2 regions of the Brochothrix campestris genome follow, and region 2 is predicted to be linked to the other one. Evidence: a T-box and tRNA genes for the amino acid it is inferred to sense, from the RefSeq annotation. Region 2 holds a T-box; the other holds one or more tRNA genes.
What was found. A T-box is a leader RNA that pairs with one kind of tRNA and senses whether it is charged. The one in region 2 lies ahead of tyrS (tyrosine--tRNA ligase), so its partner is inferred to be a tRNA-Tyr.
Positions count from the first base shown of each region.

Region 1: it encodes a tRNA-Tyr, which carries the amino acid that the T-box ahead of tyrS (tyrosine--tRNA ligase) is inferred to sense. The anticodon was not compared.

Region 1 is NZ_CP175511.1:296,265-305,682, reverse strand. Features, by position in the region: gene ACJYYY_RS01580 (MarR family winged helix-turn-helix transcriptional regulator) at 1-177, opposite strand, end outside; gene ACJYYY_RS01575 (hypothetical protein) at 170-589, opposite strand; gene ACJYYY_RS01570 (DUF2971 domain-containing protein) at 878-1,876, opposite strand; tRNA gene ACJYYY_RS01565 (tRNA-Leu) at 2,015-2,097, opposite strand; tRNA gene ACJYYY_RS01560 (tRNA-Cys) at 2,114-2,184, opposite strand; tRNA gene ACJYYY_RS01555 (tRNA-Gly) at 2,195-2,266, opposite strand; tRNA gene ACJYYY_RS01550 (tRNA-Gln) at 2,274-2,345, opposite strand; tRNA gene ACJYYY_RS01545 (tRNA-His) at 2,368-2,440, opposite strand; tRNA gene ACJYYY_RS01540 (tRNA-Trp) at 2,471-2,544, opposite strand; tRNA gene ACJYYY_RS01535 (tRNA-Tyr) at 2,550-2,633, opposite strand; tRNA gene ACJYYY_RS01530 (tRNA-Phe) at 2,649-2,721, opposite strand; tRNA gene ACJYYY_RS01525 (tRNA-Asp) at 2,732-2,805, opposite strand; tRNA gene ACJYYY_RS01520 (tRNA-Met) at 2,832-2,905, opposite strand; tRNA gene ACJYYY_RS01515 (tRNA-Val) at 2,922-2,997, opposite strand; tRNA gene ACJYYY_RS01510 (tRNA-Glu) at 3,034-3,105, opposite strand; tRNA gene ACJYYY_RS01505 (tRNA-Ser) at 3,136-3,224, opposite strand; tRNA gene ACJYYY_RS01500 (tRNA-Asn) at 3,231-3,303, opposite strand; rRNA gene rrf (5S ribosomal RNA) at 3,309-3,424, opposite strand; rRNA gene ACJYYY_RS01490 (23S ribosomal RNA) at 3,549-6,478, opposite strand; tRNA gene ACJYYY_RS01485 (tRNA-Ala) at 6,685-6,760, opposite strand; tRNA gene ACJYYY_RS01480 (tRNA-Ile) at 6,785-6,861, opposite strand; rRNA gene ACJYYY_RS01475 (16S ribosomal RNA) at 6,961-8,508, opposite strand; gene ACJYYY_RS01470 (glucose-6-phosphate isomerase) at 8,996-9,418, opposite strand, start outside.
Region 2 is NZ_CP175511.1:1,838,741-1,848,158, forward strand. Features, by position in the region: gene ACJYYY_RS09155 (septation ring formation regulator EzrA) at 1-773, opposite strand, end outside; gene ACJYYY_RS09160 (GAF domain-containing protein) at 944-1,387, shown strand; gene rpsD (30S ribosomal protein S4) at 1,617-2,219, shown strand; gene ACJYYY_RS09170 (transposase) at 2,456-3,022, opposite strand; gene ACJYYY_RS09175 (transposase family protein) at 2,928-3,587, opposite strand; gene ACJYYY_RS09180 (hydroxyethylthiazole kinase) at 3,930-4,538, opposite strand; gene tyrS (tyrosine--tRNA ligase) at 5,375-6,637, opposite strand; T-box leader at 6,700-6,904, opposite strand; gene ACJYYY_RS09190 (superoxide dismutase) at 7,153-7,764, opposite strand; gene ACJYYY_RS09195 (hypothetical protein) at 7,871-8,602, opposite strand; gene ACJYYY_RS09200 (ATP-binding cassette domain-containing protein) at 8,592-9,418, opposite strand, start outside.

The DNA of each region.
Region 1 (9,418 bases), 780 kb from region 2:
ATTTCTTTGACTAAGATAACCTAAAGATGCAAGTACTGTGAACTGCGGATGAGTTAGATTCACAGTTTTTAATTCATCTTTAATTAGTTTATGCCAAAGGTTATACACCTTTATAAATGATAGACCAGTTGATTCATTAGGTGTACTCTGAAAATCAGATGATAAGCTACTATCCATTTGCAACCTCTAAAAGTGAAAATACAGATTTAGGAACAGAAGAAAACACTTGAGAAACAAGACCTAAATCTTCAGATATAGCCTTTCTGTTAAGTGGTACAAATTCAACTGAGTGTTTTACTAATGTTTTGTCATCAATCTTAGAAATTTCATGACTAAAATAGATTTCTCCAATAGATGGAATAATTGTCTTATTAGTAAATTCCTTATTAGTCGTAACAGACTCTAAAACAAACGTTACCTGAGGACGTCCTACTAACTTCATAGTGCCATGTGTACCTGTTTTAAATTCACTTTCTAATGATATATCTTCTAAGTCAGACTCCCATGAGAACCATTTATTTACATCTTCGTATAGCCCCCAAACTTGCTCAAGTGTTGCATCTGTTTTTAATTCAAAACTAAATTTCATTGTAATAGCCTTCTCTCTTTTTATAGTAAGTACACTTATAGTATAAACACTTATTAAATAGGTGTCAATGATTTATTTTGAATTAATAGATATTAGTGTTGTAAAGTGAATACACATGCATACCTTCATTCACACGACTTACGACACATATGGACATCTTTACCCAAGTAAGTAGAAAAGCATGTCAGACAAGTTAAATGACCTCTTTTAACACAAGCCATAACCCACAATAAGCCACTCATTCCCTAACGAATTGAGTGGCTTATTGTGGGTTAGTTATAAAAATAATTAGTAAGGTAAAATCGAATTAGTTATCCTTACATTTTCAAAGCCATTGCTAGAAAGAAGTGAGTTAACTACTGAATATTCAACGTCACTACCAGTTTGAATAATTACTTCAGAAAGCATTCGTCCCATTAATCCACAAGAAACAAAAGGAACATCATCTACATAAAATTCAGGAGCTACTTGATTGCCATCTGTAATATTTAAAATGATAAACCTTCCCTCTTCTTCTTGGTATAACAGAGGGTTCTTTAACATGACTGCATATAAGAGTAGAGCCTTTAGACAATTATTCATAATTTCTTCCATATCTGGTGGGTCAAACTGCATGTTCCTTGACGATCTTAACCACTGAACTAAAACTACAGATAGCCTTTTCTTTTGTTCTTCTTGATTATATAGAACTTTTAAAGGGAAAACATACGCACTACCTACTGTATAGTCCATTAGATTATCTTTCCCATTTGAAAAATGGGTACCCAACTCTTCCATTAAAACCTTGGTATTCATTTTTAGCGCAACACCTTTTTTATTTCCATAATTGCCCCATAAAGCCTGAGAAGCTTCATTTTCAGAGAAAGACCACAGGTATATATCAAATTTAACGCCTTGAATTATACTTTTGAAATCACTTATTTCACTATCGCTAGCTCCTAATTCTTTAAGTAAGGATTCACTTAATTCGTAAGTATAACTAAATTCTTTTGGGTCATTCATATAAGATTTGCTTTTAATCCAAAACTTTTTTCCTGTAACAATAGAAGCTAAATTATCATAGCTTGTATAATGATATAATTCAGTGTTATCCTCAATTAGAAAGTCTTTAGCAATATTTACAGGATGTGCATATTTTTGAAATTCAGAATTTTCATCATACATTTCTATCAATGCTTGTTCACCATCTTTAGGTAACCTTTCAAGTGCTCTTCTAAGGTCATTAGGCAATATAGAAAAATCAACTAAGTCTTTAAGTCTTTTCTCCAACTCTATCCCTTCCTTCATCACAATTATTCTTCTTAAGATAATTAAAGTATACCATATATATCGGAAACATTTATGGCTCAAATTGGAGACTCTCCTAAAAATAACCAAGACAAAAAGAAGAGCACCAACGTAAGATACACGTTGATACTCTAAGGATACCGGCGACGAGACTTGAACTCGTACGCCCTTGCGGGCACTGGATTTTGAGTCCAGCGCGTCTGCCATTCCGCCACGCCGGCGTATACTTTATAATGAAGGCGGTAACCGGATTTGAACCGGTGGTGAAGGTTTTGCAGACCTCTGCCTTACCACTTGGCTATACCGCCACATAATAAAAGCGAAAGACGGGATTCGAACCCGCGACCCCCACCTTGGCAAGGTGATGTTCTACCACTGAACTACTTTCGCAAAAAAACTGGGGTGGCAGGGATCGAACCTACGCATGATGGAATCAAAATCCATTGCCTTACCGCTTGGCTACACCCCAAGGATATATATAAATTAATAAAGGCGGATGATGGGGATCGAACCCACGCATGCCTGAACCACAATCAGGTGTGTTAACCACTTCACCACAACCGCCATAATAAATATATTTAAACATCAAAAAAATGGCAGGGACAGTAGGAATCGAACCCACATCAAAGGTGTTGGAGACCTCTATTCTACCGTTAAACTATGTCCCTAAAAATGGTGGAGGAGAGTGGATTCGAACCACTGAACCCTAAGGAACGGATTTACAGTCCGTCGCGTTTAGCCACTTCGCTACTCCTCCATATAGATGTTGCAATGGCTCAGGACAGAGTCGAACTGCCGACACACGGAGCTTCAATCCGTTGCTCTACCAACTGAGCTACTGAGCCATAAAACTAACGGTCTGGACGGGACTCGAACCCGCGACCTCCTGCGTGACAGGCAGGCATTCTAACCAGCTGAACTACCAGACCAAAAACTTGTTTGCAATTGCTTGCAATTGCGGGAGCTGGATTTGAACCAACGACCTTCGGGTTATGAGCCCGACGAGCTACCAGACTGCTCCATCCCGCGATAATAATAATAAAAATGGTGGGGGTTGACGGGCTCGAACCGCCGACCCTCTGCTTGTAAGGCAGATGCTCTCCCAGCTGAGCTAAACCCCCAACTTACTAAACTTGCAACTTATCGAAGATAAGTTATGACCCGTACGGGATTCGAACCCGTGATACCGCCGTGAAAGGGCGGTGTCTTAACCGCTTGACCAACGGGCCTTAAGACACAATTTTTAAACAGATTCACTACGGAGAGTAAGGGATTTGAACCCTTGAGACAGTTTACACTGCCTACACGGTTTCCAACCGTGCTCCTTCAGCCACTCGGACAACTCCCCATATTACTCCGCAAGTAGGGCTCGAACCTACGACAACACGATTAACAGTCGTGTGCTCTACCAACTGAGCTATTGCGGATAAATGCTTGGCAACGTCCTACTCTCACAGGGGGAAACCCCCAACTACCATCGGCGCTAAAGAGCTTAACTACTGTGTTCGGGATGGGAACAGGTGTATCCTCTTTGCTATCGTCACCAAACAGATAAATATGTCTGGATAATTATGAAATTATCAATGAAAGTTTGCACTCTCAAAACTGAATACTAATTGATGTTTTTTCGAAAGGTAACAACCCATCGTCATTTTCGCTTTTAAAACTTAATAAGGTTAAGTCCTCGACCTATTAGTATTCGTCCGCTCCGTACATCGCTGCACTTCCACTCCGAACCTATCAACCTGATCGTCTCTCAGGGGTCTTACTCACATAAAGTGATGGGAAATCTCATCTCGAGGGGGGCTTCACGCTTAGATGCTTTCAGCGTTTATCCCTTCCACACATAGCTACCCAGCGATGCTCCTGGCGGAACAACTGGTACACCAGCGGTGTGTCCATCCCGGTCCTCTCGTACTAAGGACAGCTCCTCTCAAATTTCCTGCGCCCGCGACGGATAGGGACCGAACTGTCTCACGACGTTCTGAACCCAGCTCGCGTACCGCTTTAATGGGCGAACAGCCCAACCCTTGGGACCGACTACAGCCCCAGGATGCGATGAGCCGACATCGAGGTGCCAAACCTCCCCGTCGATGTGGACTCTTGGGGGAGATAAGCCTGTTATCCCCGGGGTAGCTTTTATCCGTTGAGCGATGGCCCTTCCATGCGGAACCACCGGATCACTAAGCCCGACTTTCGTCCCTGTTCGACTTGTAGGTCTCACAGTCAAGCTCCCTTGTGCCTTTACACTCTGCGAATGATTTCCAACCATTCTGAGGGAACCTTTGGGCGCCTCCGTTACTCTTTAGGAGGCGACCGCCCCAGTCAAACTGCCCATCTGACACTGTCTCCCACCCCGATAAGGGGTGCGGGTTAGAATGGTCATGTCACAAGGGTAGTATCCCACCAACGCCTCATCCGAAGCTAGCGCTCCGGAGTCCAAGGCTCCTACCTATCCTGTACAAGTGACACAAACATTCAATATCAGATTGCAGTAAAGCTCCACGGGGTCTTTCCGTCCTGTCGCGGGTAACCTGCATCTTCACAGGTACTATAATTTCACCGAGTCTCTTGTTGAGACAGTGCCCAAATCGTTACACCTTTCGTGCGGGTCGGAACTTACCCGACAAGGAATTTCGCTACCTTAGGACCGTTATAGTTACGGCCGCCGTTTACTGGGGCTTCAATTCGCACCTTCGCTTGCGCTAAGCACTCCTCTTAACCTTCCAGCACCGGGCAGGTGTCAGCCCATATACTTCATCTTACGATTTTGCATAGACCTGTGTTTTTGGTAAACAGTCGCTTGGGCCTATTCACTGCGGCTCTCTCAGGCTTTCACCTTAATAGAGCACCCCTTCTCCCGAAGTTACGGGGTCATTTTGCCGAGTTCCTTAACAAGAGTTCTCTCGCTCACCTTAGGATTCTCTCCTCATCTACCTGTGTCGGATTGCGGTACGGGCAGTCATTAACTAACTAGAGGCTTTTCTTGGCAGTGTGGAATCAGAACCTACGGCACTAGGTGCCACCACATCACAACTCAGCTTACGCGGAAAGCGGATTTGCCTACTTTCCTGCCTAATTGCTTGTACATGCATATCCATCAGCATGCGTTCGTATCCTACTGCGTCCCCCCATCGCTCAAACATTAATGACTGGTACAGAAATATCAATCTGTTGTCCATCGCCTACGCCTATCGGCCTCAGCTTAGGTCCCGACTAACCCTGGGCGGACGAGCCTTCCCCAGGAAACCTTAGATATTCGGTGGACGGGATTCTCACCCGTCTTTCGCTACTCATACCGGCATTCTCACTTCTAAACACTCCACCAGTCCTCACGGTCTGACTTCGCTGTCTTTAGAACGCTCTCCTACCACGAACATCATAGATGTTCATCCACAGTTTCGGTAATACGTTTAGCCCCGGTACATTTTCGGCGCGGTGTCACTCGACTAGTGAGCTATTACGCACTCTTTAAATGGTGGCTGCTTCTGAGCCAACATCCTAGTTGTCTAAGCAATACTACATCCTTTTCCACTTAACGTATATTTAGGGACCTTAACTGGTGGTCTGGGCTGTTTCCCTCTCGACAATGGATCTTATCACTCACTGTCTGACTCCCGAGTATAAGTCGATGGCATTCGGAGTTTATCTGAATTCAGTAACCCTAGATGGGCCCCTAGTTCAAACAGTGCTCTACCTCCACGACTCTCTACCTCGAGGCTAGCCCTAAAGCTATTTCGGAGAGAACCAGCTATCTCCAGGTTCGATTGGAATTTCTCCGCTACCCACACCTCATCCCCGCAATTTTCAACTTACGTGGGTTCGGACCTCCAGTAAGTTTTACCTTACCTTCATCCTGGACATGGGTAGATCACCTGGTTTCGGGTCTACGCCTACTAACTAATTCGCCCTATTCAGACTCGCTTTCGCTGCGGCTCCGTCTTCTCGACTTAACCTTGCTAGTAAACGTAACTCGCCGGTTCATTCTACAAAAGGCACGCTATCACCCATTAACGGGCTTTAACTACTTGTAGGCACACGGTTTCAGGAACTATTTCACTCCCCTTCCGGGGTTCTTTTCACCTTTCCCTCACGGTACTGGTACACTATCGGTCACTAGGGAGTATTTAGCCTTACGGGATGGTCCCCGTGGATTCCGACGGAATTTCTCGTGTTCCGCCGTACTCAGGATACATTCTGGAGAGAAGCGCTTTTCGTTTACGGGACTGTTACCCTCTTTGGTTAACCTTTCCAGGTTACTCAACTAAACGCTTCCTTTGTAACTCCGTGTAGAATGTCCTACAACCCCAAAGAGCAAGCTCTTTGGTTTGGGCTGTTTCCGTTTCGCTCGCCGCTACTCAGGAAATCGATTTTTCTTTCTCTTCCTGCAGGTAATAAGATGTTTCAGTTCCCTGCGTCTGCCGTCAAACAACCTATGTATTCAGTTGTAGACACTATGCGATCAAGCATAGTAGGTTTCCCCATTCGGAAATCTCTGGATCAAAGCTTACGTACAGCTCCCCAAAGCATATCGGTGTTAGTCCCGTCCTTCATCGGCTCCTAGTGCCAAGGCATTCACCGTGCGCCCTTTCTAACTTAACCTTCAGATTTGTGTTCGTTGTTAAACAACTACTAACGCCTCTTTACTAATCACCTTACGGCTTTTAGTTCGACATAATGAACATATGTCTGGTTGGTCGTGCGATACGACCTGATGATTATAAATCACCTAAAATGAGTCTCGGTTGTTACTTGGTCTTTCTATTTCATATCAATTAGTATTCAGTTTTCAAAGAACAAAAAAATAATGGTGGAGCCTAGCGGGATCGAACCGCTGACCTCCTGCGTGCAAGGCAGGCGCTCTCCCAGCTGAGCTAAGGCCCCTTTATAAGGGTATTCAATTTAAAATGGTGGGCCTAAATGGACTCGAACCATCGACCTCACGCTTATCAGGCGTGCGCTCTAACCAGCTGAGCTATAGGCCCTTTGGAGAAGATTGACTTCTCAAAACTAAACGAACAAACAGATGTCATACAACAATTAATGTAACTTATCACACCCGAAGGTGTGTTCCTATTCCTTAGAAAGGAGGTGATCCAGCCGCACCTTCCGATACGGCTACCTTGTTACGACTTCACCCCAATTATCTATCCCACCTTAGACGGCTAGCTCCCGAAGGTTACCAAACCGGCTTTGGGTGTTACAAACTCTCGTGGTGTGACGGGCGGTGTGTACAAGGCCCGGGAACGTATTCACCGTAGCATGCTGATCTACGATTACTAGCGATTCCGGCTTCATGCAGGCGAGTTGCAGCCTGCAATCCGAACTGAGAATAATTTTATGGGATTGGCTCCACCTCGCGGCTTCGCGACCCTTTGTATTATCCATTGTAGCACGTGTGTAGCCCAGGTCATAAGGGGCATGATGATTTGACGTCATCCCCACCTTCCTCCGGCTTACACCGGCAGTCACTTTAGAGTGCCCAACTTAATGCTGGCAACTAAAATCAAGGGTTGCGCTCGTTGCGGGACTTAACCCAACATCTCACGACACGAGCTGACGACAACCATGCACCACCTGTCACTTTGTCCCCGAAGGGAAAGTTCTGTCTCCAGAATGGTCAAAGGATGTCAAGACCTGGTAAGGTTCTTCGCGTTGCTTCGAATTAAACCACATGCTCCACCGCTTGTGCGGGCCCCCGTCAATTCCTTTGAGTTTCAACCTTGCGGTCGTACTCCCCAGGCGGAGTGCTTAATGCGTTAACTGCAGCACTAAGGGGCGGAAACCCCCTAACACTTAGCACTCATCGTTTACGGCGTGGACTACCAGGGTATCTAATCCTGTTTGCTCCCCACGCTTTCGCGCCTCAGCGTCAGTAACAGACCAGAGAGCCGCCTTCGCCACTGGTGTTCCTCCAAATATCTACGCATTTCACCGCTACACTTGGAATTCCACTCTCCTCTTCTGTCCTCAAGTCTTCCAGTTTCCAATGACCCTCCCCGGTTGAGCCGGGGGCTTTCACATCAGACTTAAAAGACCGCCTGCGCGCGCTTTACGCCCAATAATTCCGGACAACGCTTGCCACCTACGTATTACCGCGGCTGCTGGCACGTAGTTAGCCGTGGCTTTCTGGTTAGATACCGTCAAGGGGTGAACAGTTACTCTCACCCTTGTTCTTCTCTAACAACAGAGCTTTACGACCCGAAGGCCTTCTTCGCTCACGCGGCGTTGCTCGGTCAGACTTTCGTCCATTGCCGAAGATTCCCTACTGCTGCCTCCCGTAGGAGTTTGGGCCGTGTCTCAGTCCCAATGTGGCCGATCACCCTCTCAGGTCGGCTATGGATCGTCGCCTTGGTAAGCCATTACCTTACCAACTAGCTAATCCAGCGCGGGTCCATCTCACAGTGACAGCCGAAACCGTCTTTCACTTGAACATCTTATGATGTTCAGCACATTCGGTATTAGCATCGATTTCTCGATGTTATCCCCAGCTGTGAGGCAGGTTACCCACGTGTTACTCACCCGTCCGCCACTAACTTCAAAGGAGCAAGCTCCTTATCCGTTCGTTCGACTTGCATGTATTAGGCACGCCGCCAGCGTTCGTCCTGAGCCAGGATCAAACTCTCGTTAAAAAGTAACGGTGTTTAAACCGTCAAATGATCCTTAACTAGTTCGCTAGCTAAAAATTTATTACTTGTTGTCGTTACGAAATTAATTGGTTAAACTCCTAAGAGTTTAAGCATATAACATCTTTTTTGTTCGTTCAGTTTTCAAAGGTCAATCGTTATCGGCTCTCGCTGACAACTTCTTAATATTATCATGTGTTGTGTTTGTTGTCAACATCTTTTTGAAAATGTTTTTTTAATCAAAACGCTTTATATCAGCGCCTCTCACTCAACATGTATTATCATAACAGTTACAAAATGATATGTCAACAATTTTCCTTTTAAAAAAACTGTTTCTTACGAGAAACTTTTTCCACTCTCGAAACCTTATTGTTTTCGTTTGTAAACTGTTTACTTAGTATATATGACAGCACCATCATTTGGCAATAGTTTTTTTCAAAAAAAATAAAGGTGGTAGGCTTTGAAGCGCTACACACCTTTATTAGTACTGCTTTTATTTATCTAAACGTGCTTCTAATTCCGCTTTTTCTGTTTCAAAACCTGGTTTACCCAATAAAGCAAACATGTTTTTCTTGTATGCTTCAACCCCTGGTTGATCGAATGGGTTAACACCTAACAAGTAACCTGAAAGGCCTACCGCTTTTTCGAAGAAGTAAATGAGGTAACCTAATGAAAACTCATCTAATTTAGGGATTTCGACAACAAAGTTGGGCACTTCACCATCAGTATGCGCTAATAACGTTCCTTGGAATGCTTTTTCATTAACATAATCAACTGTTTTACCGGCAAGGAAGTTCAAACCATCAAGATTTTTTTCATCTGATGGAATATCAATATCAAAACGTGGTTCCGCTACTTTGACAACTGTTTCCATTAGAATACGACGACCTTCTTGAACGTATTGACCTAATGAATG
Region 2 (9,418 bases):
ATGGCACCATCACAATCAATTAAATTCAAAGAATATCCCTGCGCTTTCATACCATTGTAGCCACGAGATAACTGGATGAATTCATTAGGCAGTTCATGATTAATCTGTTGTAATAATGGCGGAATTTCAATAATTTGGACATTCAGTTTCGCGATGTCAGCTTCAATTTCATCTTTGCGATGATAAAACGCTAAAAAATCACCCTCATAATAATCTGTTTCCGCTGTTGTGATTTCAGCTCGTAAACGTTCTTCTTCTTTTTCAAGCCGGTCAATTTGATCACCAAAAGTGTAGGCTTGTGTCAACATCACTTTGCGAGCTTCAACTAAATCGGTGTCTGCCTGCTGCAATGCTTCACCCACCGTTTCATGTGATTCTTGTAGCAGTGCTAACGCTTCACTTATTTGATTCATCGTTTGTTCTATCTTAGCTAAACTTTGCTCCGTTTGTCCAATCGCCGGTTTAATTGATGTGAAACGAAACATTTCGTTATCTTGTTCCATCTCATCAATTGCTTTTTCCACTTGTGGTAAATCAACATCAACGATTTTTTCCCAACGTTGACGTTCTTCTTCAAAAGCAACTTTTGTTGCACCACTAAGGGCGATTTTTTTTACTGTATTTAGTTGTTCAATGACAGGTCGGTCGAATAAAACTTTTTTACGTGTTTCAATTGTCTCAATCAACTTATCTGCACGACGTCTCATCGTGTAAAACACCAATAACATAATAAATACAATGATGATAAAAACGATTAAGATTTTTAAAAACATGGTCATCCTCCTGTCAGTTATTACTTTAATGTCGACGTGATTTTTTTAATTGTAAATGGTTATAGACATAGTTTATAATACCACTATTAGGCTTAAAAATAAAACATTTTAGCCGTTAATTGGCTCGTCTGTTCTATTTAATTTGTGCTATGGATAAGGGAGGATAAAATATGAGTGATATTAAAAAATATGAACGGTTAGTAAAACAAACAGAAGCCCTTTTATTTGGCGAGACCAATCTCATTGCCAACATGAGTAATTTATCAGCGCTACTCAATGAAACACTTGAAAACATAAACTGGGTCGGTTTTTATTTATATGAAAATGAAGAACTTATTTTAGGGCCTTTTCAAGGGAAAGTCGCCTGTGTTCATATCCCCATCGGCAAAGGAGTCTGTGGTACCGCTGCGCAACAACGTGAAAGTATCGTCGTAGTTGATGTCCATCAATTCCCAGGACATATTGCTTGCGACAGCGCATCACAGTCTGAAATTGTGATTCCAATTATTAAAGAAGGGCAATTAATCGGTGTCTTAGATATTGATTCACCCGTAAAAGAGCGTTTCTCGACCGATGACCAACACTATTTAGAACAAGTGGTTCGTTATCTTTAATGATTAGTTCTTGACTTATTATCAGTTACTGGGTTATACTAGATATTGTGTAAAATAGTGCAGCTGGTATGTGGCTGTTGGGTCAGTATTTCATTCCCGTTTTTAATAATGAGGTGTATCGTGTAACCTGCGGCTGCATGGTGAAGGTATGTAAAGATGAAATCCGCCAGTAGTAAATCATATCCGTATTTGTTTTATGCTAAAACAAATTCAAAGGAGGAGTCTCTCAATGGCTCGTTATACAGGTCCATCTTGGAAATTGTCTCGCCGCTTAGGCCTTTCACTTCTAGGAACAGGTAAAGAATTAGAAAAACGTCCGTATGCTCCAGGTCAACATGGCCCTACGCAACGTACAAAATTAAGCGAATACGCTTTACAACAACAAGAAAAACAAAAATTACGTCACACTTACGGTATTACTGAACGTCAATTCCACAACACTTTCTTACGCGCTGGTAAATTACAAGGTAAACAAGGTGAAAACTTTATGATCCTTTTAGAACAACGCTTAGATAACGTGGTTTATCGTTTAGGTTTAGCACGTACTCGTCGTGGAGCTCGTCAATTAGTAAACCATGGCCATTTATTGGTTGATGGTAAACGTGTTGATATTCCTTCATACCAAGTAGATCCTGGTCAAGTTATCTCAGTTCGCGAAAAATCACTTAACAACTCTTCTATTAAAGAAGCTTTGGAAGTGGCTCCAGCTGTAGCTGAATACTTATCTTTCGACGCTGAAAAAACCGTTGGAACATTAGTTCGCTTACCAGAACGTTCTGAATTACACCCAGAAATTAACGAAGCCTTCATCGTTGAGTTTTACTCTCGTTAGGTCTCAGACTTTCTATTGTGCAATTTTTAAGACCCTGGATTCTTTATTGAATCCAGGGTCTTTTTTCGCACAAAAAAAAGAGGCACTATGTCAAATAGTGTTGTTATTCAAAATTTAGTAAAATAAGTCATTTTTGCAGCTATCTTTTTTGGTAGTTGCTTTTTTGTAGTCATTCCTAATGTGAAGGACGCTTTCTGCGGGTGACGCTTCATCCTCCGCGCTCCGCTGTGGGGTATTCAGCGGCCACTTTTCCCGCTAGAGTCGCCTTCACAAACGTCATGACGTGCACGTTTGTTATTGATCCCTTCTAAATGCCCGTTGGAATCCTCGTATTTAAAGCTATTTTCGATTGCAGGTAAATGCTTGTTTAATGTTTTTAAACTGCGTTTCAGTTGTGAAGAAACGAAAGGTTTTTTAGTCTGAATCAGTGATTGGTAAGCAGGGGAATTTTTGTGTTGTAGCGCAATCAGTAATTGCTGTGCTAGTTCGTATGTTTCTTTGAATTCAACATCCAGTGTCATAAAGTAATCGATGATTCCTGTCGAACTTTTTTGTCCGTTAAATAAACGATGATAGCGATAATCAAAATCGCTTAAGTCTGTTTTGTTTTTGAGAAGTAATTTCCAATACGCTTTGAGTTTACGATAAATCTTTTTATCTTCTGAGTTTGAAGTATCATAACGGTTCATGAGTTTAATACGTGTTTGATTAAGGGAGCGTGTTACTAATTGGGACAAATGAAAACGATCGATGATGCAATCTTCTAGATGGGAGGATATCAATGATTTCATATTTTTTCGCATCAGTGCAAATAAAACGCATCTGACTATCAGCACTCTTTACCGATTTGAATTCATCCATTGAAAGATGTAGTGGAAGCCTTTGATAGTTCGGTTTGAATTGAGGAGACCATTGGTGTAAAGCACGATTAACAGTAGTTGTTGAAACACTCTGTCTAAAAGCGATATCTTTTTCAGAAGTAATAAACTGTCCTTCGGCAGCTAGTGTTTGGATGACACGTTTGGAGATAAAACAATTTCGTTTTACCATCGAAGTTGAAGCGATAAAGGTTGTTTTACATCCTTTACATAAGAAGCGTTGCTTCTTTAAAAAGAGATAGGTTGGAAGGTTATTGGTTTTAAGGAGTGTGATACGTGATAGTTTAGTTCCGTGTTTAATGAGTTTAACTGTTTTATTATTGAAGCCGCAATTCGCACACCGTGAGGGTATGTAAGAGAGTGTGCCAAAATAACAAGTGCTTAAAACACCTTTAATTAACTGAGTTAAACACCATGTTTTTGGAAAAGAAATAGTTTCATCTGTAATTCCAGAGGAATTCGCGATATTATTAAAAGTGATAGCTGACATTGTCGAATCCCGCTTATAAATTTGTTGTGATGACTTAATATTATAGGGATTTTGAAAATGTTGCTATTTTTTCGCGGAAAAATAGGCATCAGTGAAAATTCACCAACACCATAAATTATAGAACCAAAAAAGACAGTGTCGTTTGCACTGTCTCGGATTGTAGAAAATTATAATTAACTTTTTTTCCAACTTGTTTGCTTCAAACCGGTTAATTTCACTTTCATTCCGACATGACACACAGGTAACGATCATTTTACAAGACTTAACAAGCTAGAACAGTGTTTAGCTATAGCCTTGTGCCGTCTGTCCTTTTTATTTTGATTTAACTGACCTTCACTTGAGTCATATATCAGTTCCACTGATTGCTTCAGTTAAATTCACTGTATTTATAATTTCTAATATTTGTTGTTGTTTTGGCCCCGCTTCAATTGCTCCCAAAATTCGCTGATAATGCTGACAAGCTAAAATGACTTTTTTTATGATTTTCTGTTCATTGTTCTCTCCCAAATAGCGGGAAATGAGCGCCTCTATTAATGTAATATCATAAATTGCCAATTGATCCTGCATATCATTAATAATAAAGCAATTTTCACCATCAGTAATTGTGATTTTTTCTGTTTTAATCACAACGACACTTCGATAAACTCGTGCTATCTTTTTTATTAATTCCATATCATGTGATTCTCCAGGTTCACCTTTATAGCCAGCACTCGCCATTACATCCTGATAATTTCCAATCATCACAGTGTACGTCAATTGATTACTTAACTTATCAAATGCTTGAAAACTTACGCTATTGTCACTCAATCCATCCAAGCTAAATAAAAGTGGGATTTTTCTCTTATTAGCTTGCTTGCCAAGAGCTAATAAACACTCAAATTTATTAACTGTTATTTTTCCGAAACTTAAAACAAGAACATCATAATCAGCTAGTTGCTCTTTTGGTTTCAAAAAAAGTTGTTGATACGTTAAAAAGTCATATGAAAGGTTAATCGCACTAAAGTAATCAGATAGTTTTATTTGTTCATTACGAATAAATAGTAACTTCGAGTTATTATTAGGTATTGTTAACAATTTGTTTATCTTTTTGATCACGAACACCTTCCATTTCTTTTTAGATTGTATAATAAGTATTATATCATATCAGTAAGTAACAAAAAAAGAGAGTGCTGAATTACACACCCTCCCTCTAAATTAATTAATATTATACACTAGTGACATGCAAACCATCATTTTAACTTCAGATTCACTAATGAGCTTTAGTTAAACACTTATAAATAGTCTGCAGTTTTTTGTATAAAAGGCGCAATTAATTTGTGTTTTATTATCCGATCCAATGCAAATTTCCACTTGTTCACTTGCTTTGTTCTCTTGCTTTGTTCTCTTGCTTTGTTCATTTGACTGCTTAACCCTTCTTAATGCTTTAACTTCATATTGCTCACGATTCGTTACAATCTTTTGCACATGTTCGTTTAACATCTACGAATGGGCGTCCCGGTGGACTCGCAATAGCCTTATGTATTATCTGTTCGTTCCGGTGCACGCACCATCGTCAGTTGAAATAACATGTGACGTTGACGAAGTTCTTGTCGTATCATTGTTATCACTCCCTCCGATTTTCTGGTGACCTGTTACATTACTATTATACCCGCTATCTTTTTTACTAAACCTTTAACTTCTATTACGGTAAATAAAAATAGTAGTGGCTCTTCAGCCACTACTATTTTAGTTACACGATTTTTATCTCTTTAAGTCTCACGGAGAATCACGGTTTACAGTTGCTTTAATTACTTATAATTAACTAAATGATATTTTTTCTTCCCTTTACGGACGATTGTAAAGCGATCGCCAATACGATCGGTTGCATCAATTATTTTTGTTGTATCTTGTTGACGTTCACCATTAATATAGATTGCACCATGAGTTACATCTTCTCGTGCTTGGCGTTTACTCGGTTCGATTTTCAAATCAACCAACCAATCGATAATTGGTAACGCTGTTTCTTTCGCTGCCGTGAATGTTGGCACATCTTTAAAGCCAACTTCAATTTCATCAGCAGTTAGCACTTTAATATCTCCACTGAATAAGGCTGCAGAAATTTTAATCGCTTGATCTAACGCGGCTTGACCATGAACAAAAATAGTCATTTCACTTGCCAATGTTTTTTGGGCAGCTCGTAAATGCGGTTCGTTTGCCACTTTTTCTGCCAAAGCAGTAATCGTTGCCTCATCTAAGAAAGTAAAGTATTTCAAATATTTCACGACATCACGGTCATCCGTATTTAACCAAAATTGGTAAAACTCATAAGGGGTTGTTTTTTCTGGATTTAACCAAATAGCTCCACCAGCCGTTTTACCAAATTTAGTACCGTCTGATTTTAACATCAAAGGAATTGTTAAACCAAAGGCTTTCGATGCTTCACCATGTTCTTTACGAATTAATTCTAAACCGGCCGTAATATTCCCCCATTGATCGCTACCACCGATTTGTAAACGGCAGTTATTGTTTTCATATAAATGTTTGTAGTCCATCGCTTGTAAAATTTGGTAGCTGAACTCCGTAAAAGAAATCCCTGTTTCAAGACGGTTCGCGACAATATCTTTACTTAACATTGTGTTAACATTAAAACGTTTTCCAATGTCACGTAAGAAATCCAACACGTTTAAGTTTTTTGTCCAATCATAGTTATTCACCAAGACCGCGGCATTCTCTCCTGAAAAATCAAACAATTTTTCAAGTTGTGCACGGAGACCTTCAACGTTCGCATTGATTTGATCCATCGATTGTAATTGACGTTCTTCTGCCTTACCACTCGGATCACCAATCGAACCGGTCGCCCCACCCATTAAGAAAATCGGACGATGACCGGCTAATTGAAAACGACGTAAGACCATAAATGGAATTAAATGACCGATATGCATACTATCTCCGGTTGGATCCATGCCACAATATAATGAAATACGTTCTTTTTCAGTTAACTCTTTTAACCCTGCTGCATCTGTTTGTTGATAAATCGCATCACGCCATTGTAATTCTTCAATAATGTTCATTCCAGCCAGCTCCTTTTTTATCTTCATGGACACAAAAAAAGCCCCTCCGTTTCACAATGAAACGAAGGGACGATAGTTACCGTGGTACCACCCTATTTTAATAACCATTACGGTTACTGCTTGTATAGTTAACGGTATGACCCGTTGTACATTGCTGTACAAATGCTCCAGAGTGTAATTCAACACCTTATATAGACTTGTTTGCAGCGACCACAAGCTCTCTTAACTAGGGATAAGGGATTTACTTCGTTCCTTCTTTGCATCGATTCATGAAGTTGTTACCCCTTATACTAGAGAATTTTATGCGTTTTGTCAACTACACTAACCCTAAAAAAAGAGAGCCACATGGCTCTCTCAAAGTGCTCTCATTTTTCTTCTAATCAGTTGATTCCACTTTTATTGTCCAGCTACTTCAACCAGAAGCTTTCAACTTTCAGAAAAAATGGGAGCAACGGTAAATAGTCGCTTGCCCTTCCAAGTTGGTTGCTTCTAACCGGTTGACTTCACTTTCAAGACTATTTCGCAGCGTTATATAACGTGTTAGCTTTGTTCCAGTCAACGACGTTAAAGAAGGCTTTAACATAGTCAGGACGACGGTTTTGGTAGTTTAGGTAATAAGCATGTTCCCAAACGTCAATTCCAACTAATGGTGTATGTCCTTCAGTTAACGGTGAATCTTGGTTAGGTGTTGAAATAACCGCTAATTCGCCATCAGTTACAACTAACCACGCCCAGCCAGAACCGAAACGAGTTGTTGCTGCTGCTAAGAATTTTTCTTGGAACGCTTCGAATGAACCGAATGTTGCATCGATTGCTGCAGCCAATTCACCGACAGGAGCACCGCCACCGTTAGCAGAAAGTGATTGCCAGAAGAATGAGTGGTTGGCATGTCCACCACCATTGTTACGTACAGCACCTTTGATTTCTTCAGGTACAGATGCTAAGTCTGTCACTAATTCTTCAACTGATTTAGCTGCTAATTCTGGGTATGAAGCTAACGCATTGTTTACGTTTGTAATATACGTTTGATGATGTTTAGTATGGTGAATCTCCATTGTTTTTGCATCAATATGTGGCTCAAGCGCCGCGTATTCGTAAGGTAATTCTGGTAAAGTATAAGTCATTATATGTTGCCCCCTTGAATCTATTTTTATTACTATAACAAAGATAACATATTTAAGGGTGTTTTTCACGGTTTCGGCTTGATGATTATCGGCTTAGACCCTTTTTTTCTTAGGCTGTCTTGGTTTTTATCTCACGATGACGGTTCATCAAATAAAGGAATACTGCTTCTAGGATAATTACAATGACAACCGTTAACATAAAGGAGGACACCTGTGGTTGATTGCCTGTAAAACCGAACAAACGGGGAACGAACGTTTGAAAAGATTGTTGCAACTGTTCATTACAAAATTGATAAACGATACTAAGAATGATACCTAAAAAGACAATCCCTGCACTCACGAGTAATTTTGTCGTTGTTAAAAAACGCTGTGAAAAGGTGGTAATCAGCATGCCTAACAAACCCGCACTAAAGAATACAAAGAAACAAGTTGCCACAATCCCGAAAAACGGATCATTCCGATAGATTTTTCCAATGAAGTTGTATAACTGTAAACTTCCGTTACTAAAATGATTTGTTATCGTAATTAATAGCATATTAAGAACTGTCGTCATTATCGCAATGACACCATTACTCACTAGTAACGACAAGAAAATTGTCTGGCGTGAGGTGCTATTTTGTACAAACAAATTAAATGCGATTTTACTCCCCACCGCCATTAATATCACCATGAATACAAGCGGTGATATTAGTACATCTGATTTGATTACCTCGGTTGTATTGCTAAAATAAAGCCCAATTAACGGGAAAATAATAGCCGAAGTAATATAGATAGCGCTATATATAAGGAATGCACGTATTTGATAGCTAAACTGATAGTTGAGTGCCGCTTTAAATTTCATCTGTTTGCCCGCCTTCTTTCGTTAATTTAATAAAATAGGTTTGCAAGTTCAGTGGCGTTAGTCGCAATTGTTCGGGGAGCTCTGCACCTAATTTATCAGCATCCGTCACATAAGCTGTCATTGTTCCACCGAATGTTTCTTTATCCAGGACCTTTACAAGGACAACGAACGCTTCAACTAATTCACTTGGTCCTGTAATAGCCACCCCTGTTTGGAGTATTTCTTCTGTCGATGCCGCTTGGATAACTTCACCTTCATTCATTATAATCACTTCTTCAATTAAATACGTAATTTCATCAATCAAATGGGTCGATATCACAAAGGTGCGTGGCTTTTGTTGATAAGTCTCGAGCAAAAACTGATAAAACAGTTCACGATGATGCGCATCTAATCCTAAAACGGGTTCGTCCAAAAAGATGTAATCACAATCAACCGCTAAAGCCACAATTAGTTTGGCAATACTGCGGTAACCGGTTGATAGTTTACGAAGCGAGCTGTTCGCATCAAGACCAAAGGCAGTTAACATCTTTTTAGCGAAATTTTCGTCAAAGCCGTCATAGAACGCGGCGGTCTGTTTGAACATTTGCTTAATTTTCATCTGCGACGGAAACAAAGTGTCTTCACTCATCAAATACAGTCGATTCAAACACGTTTCGTTTTCGTATACACGCATACTGTCTAGTTCTACTGCTCCAGCTGTGGCAATGCTACGGTTATTGATGATATTCAATAACGTGCTTTTACCCGCACCATTGCGTCCGAGTAAACCATAGATAGTCTCTGCTTTCAATTCGAGTGTCACATTCGAGAGTACCT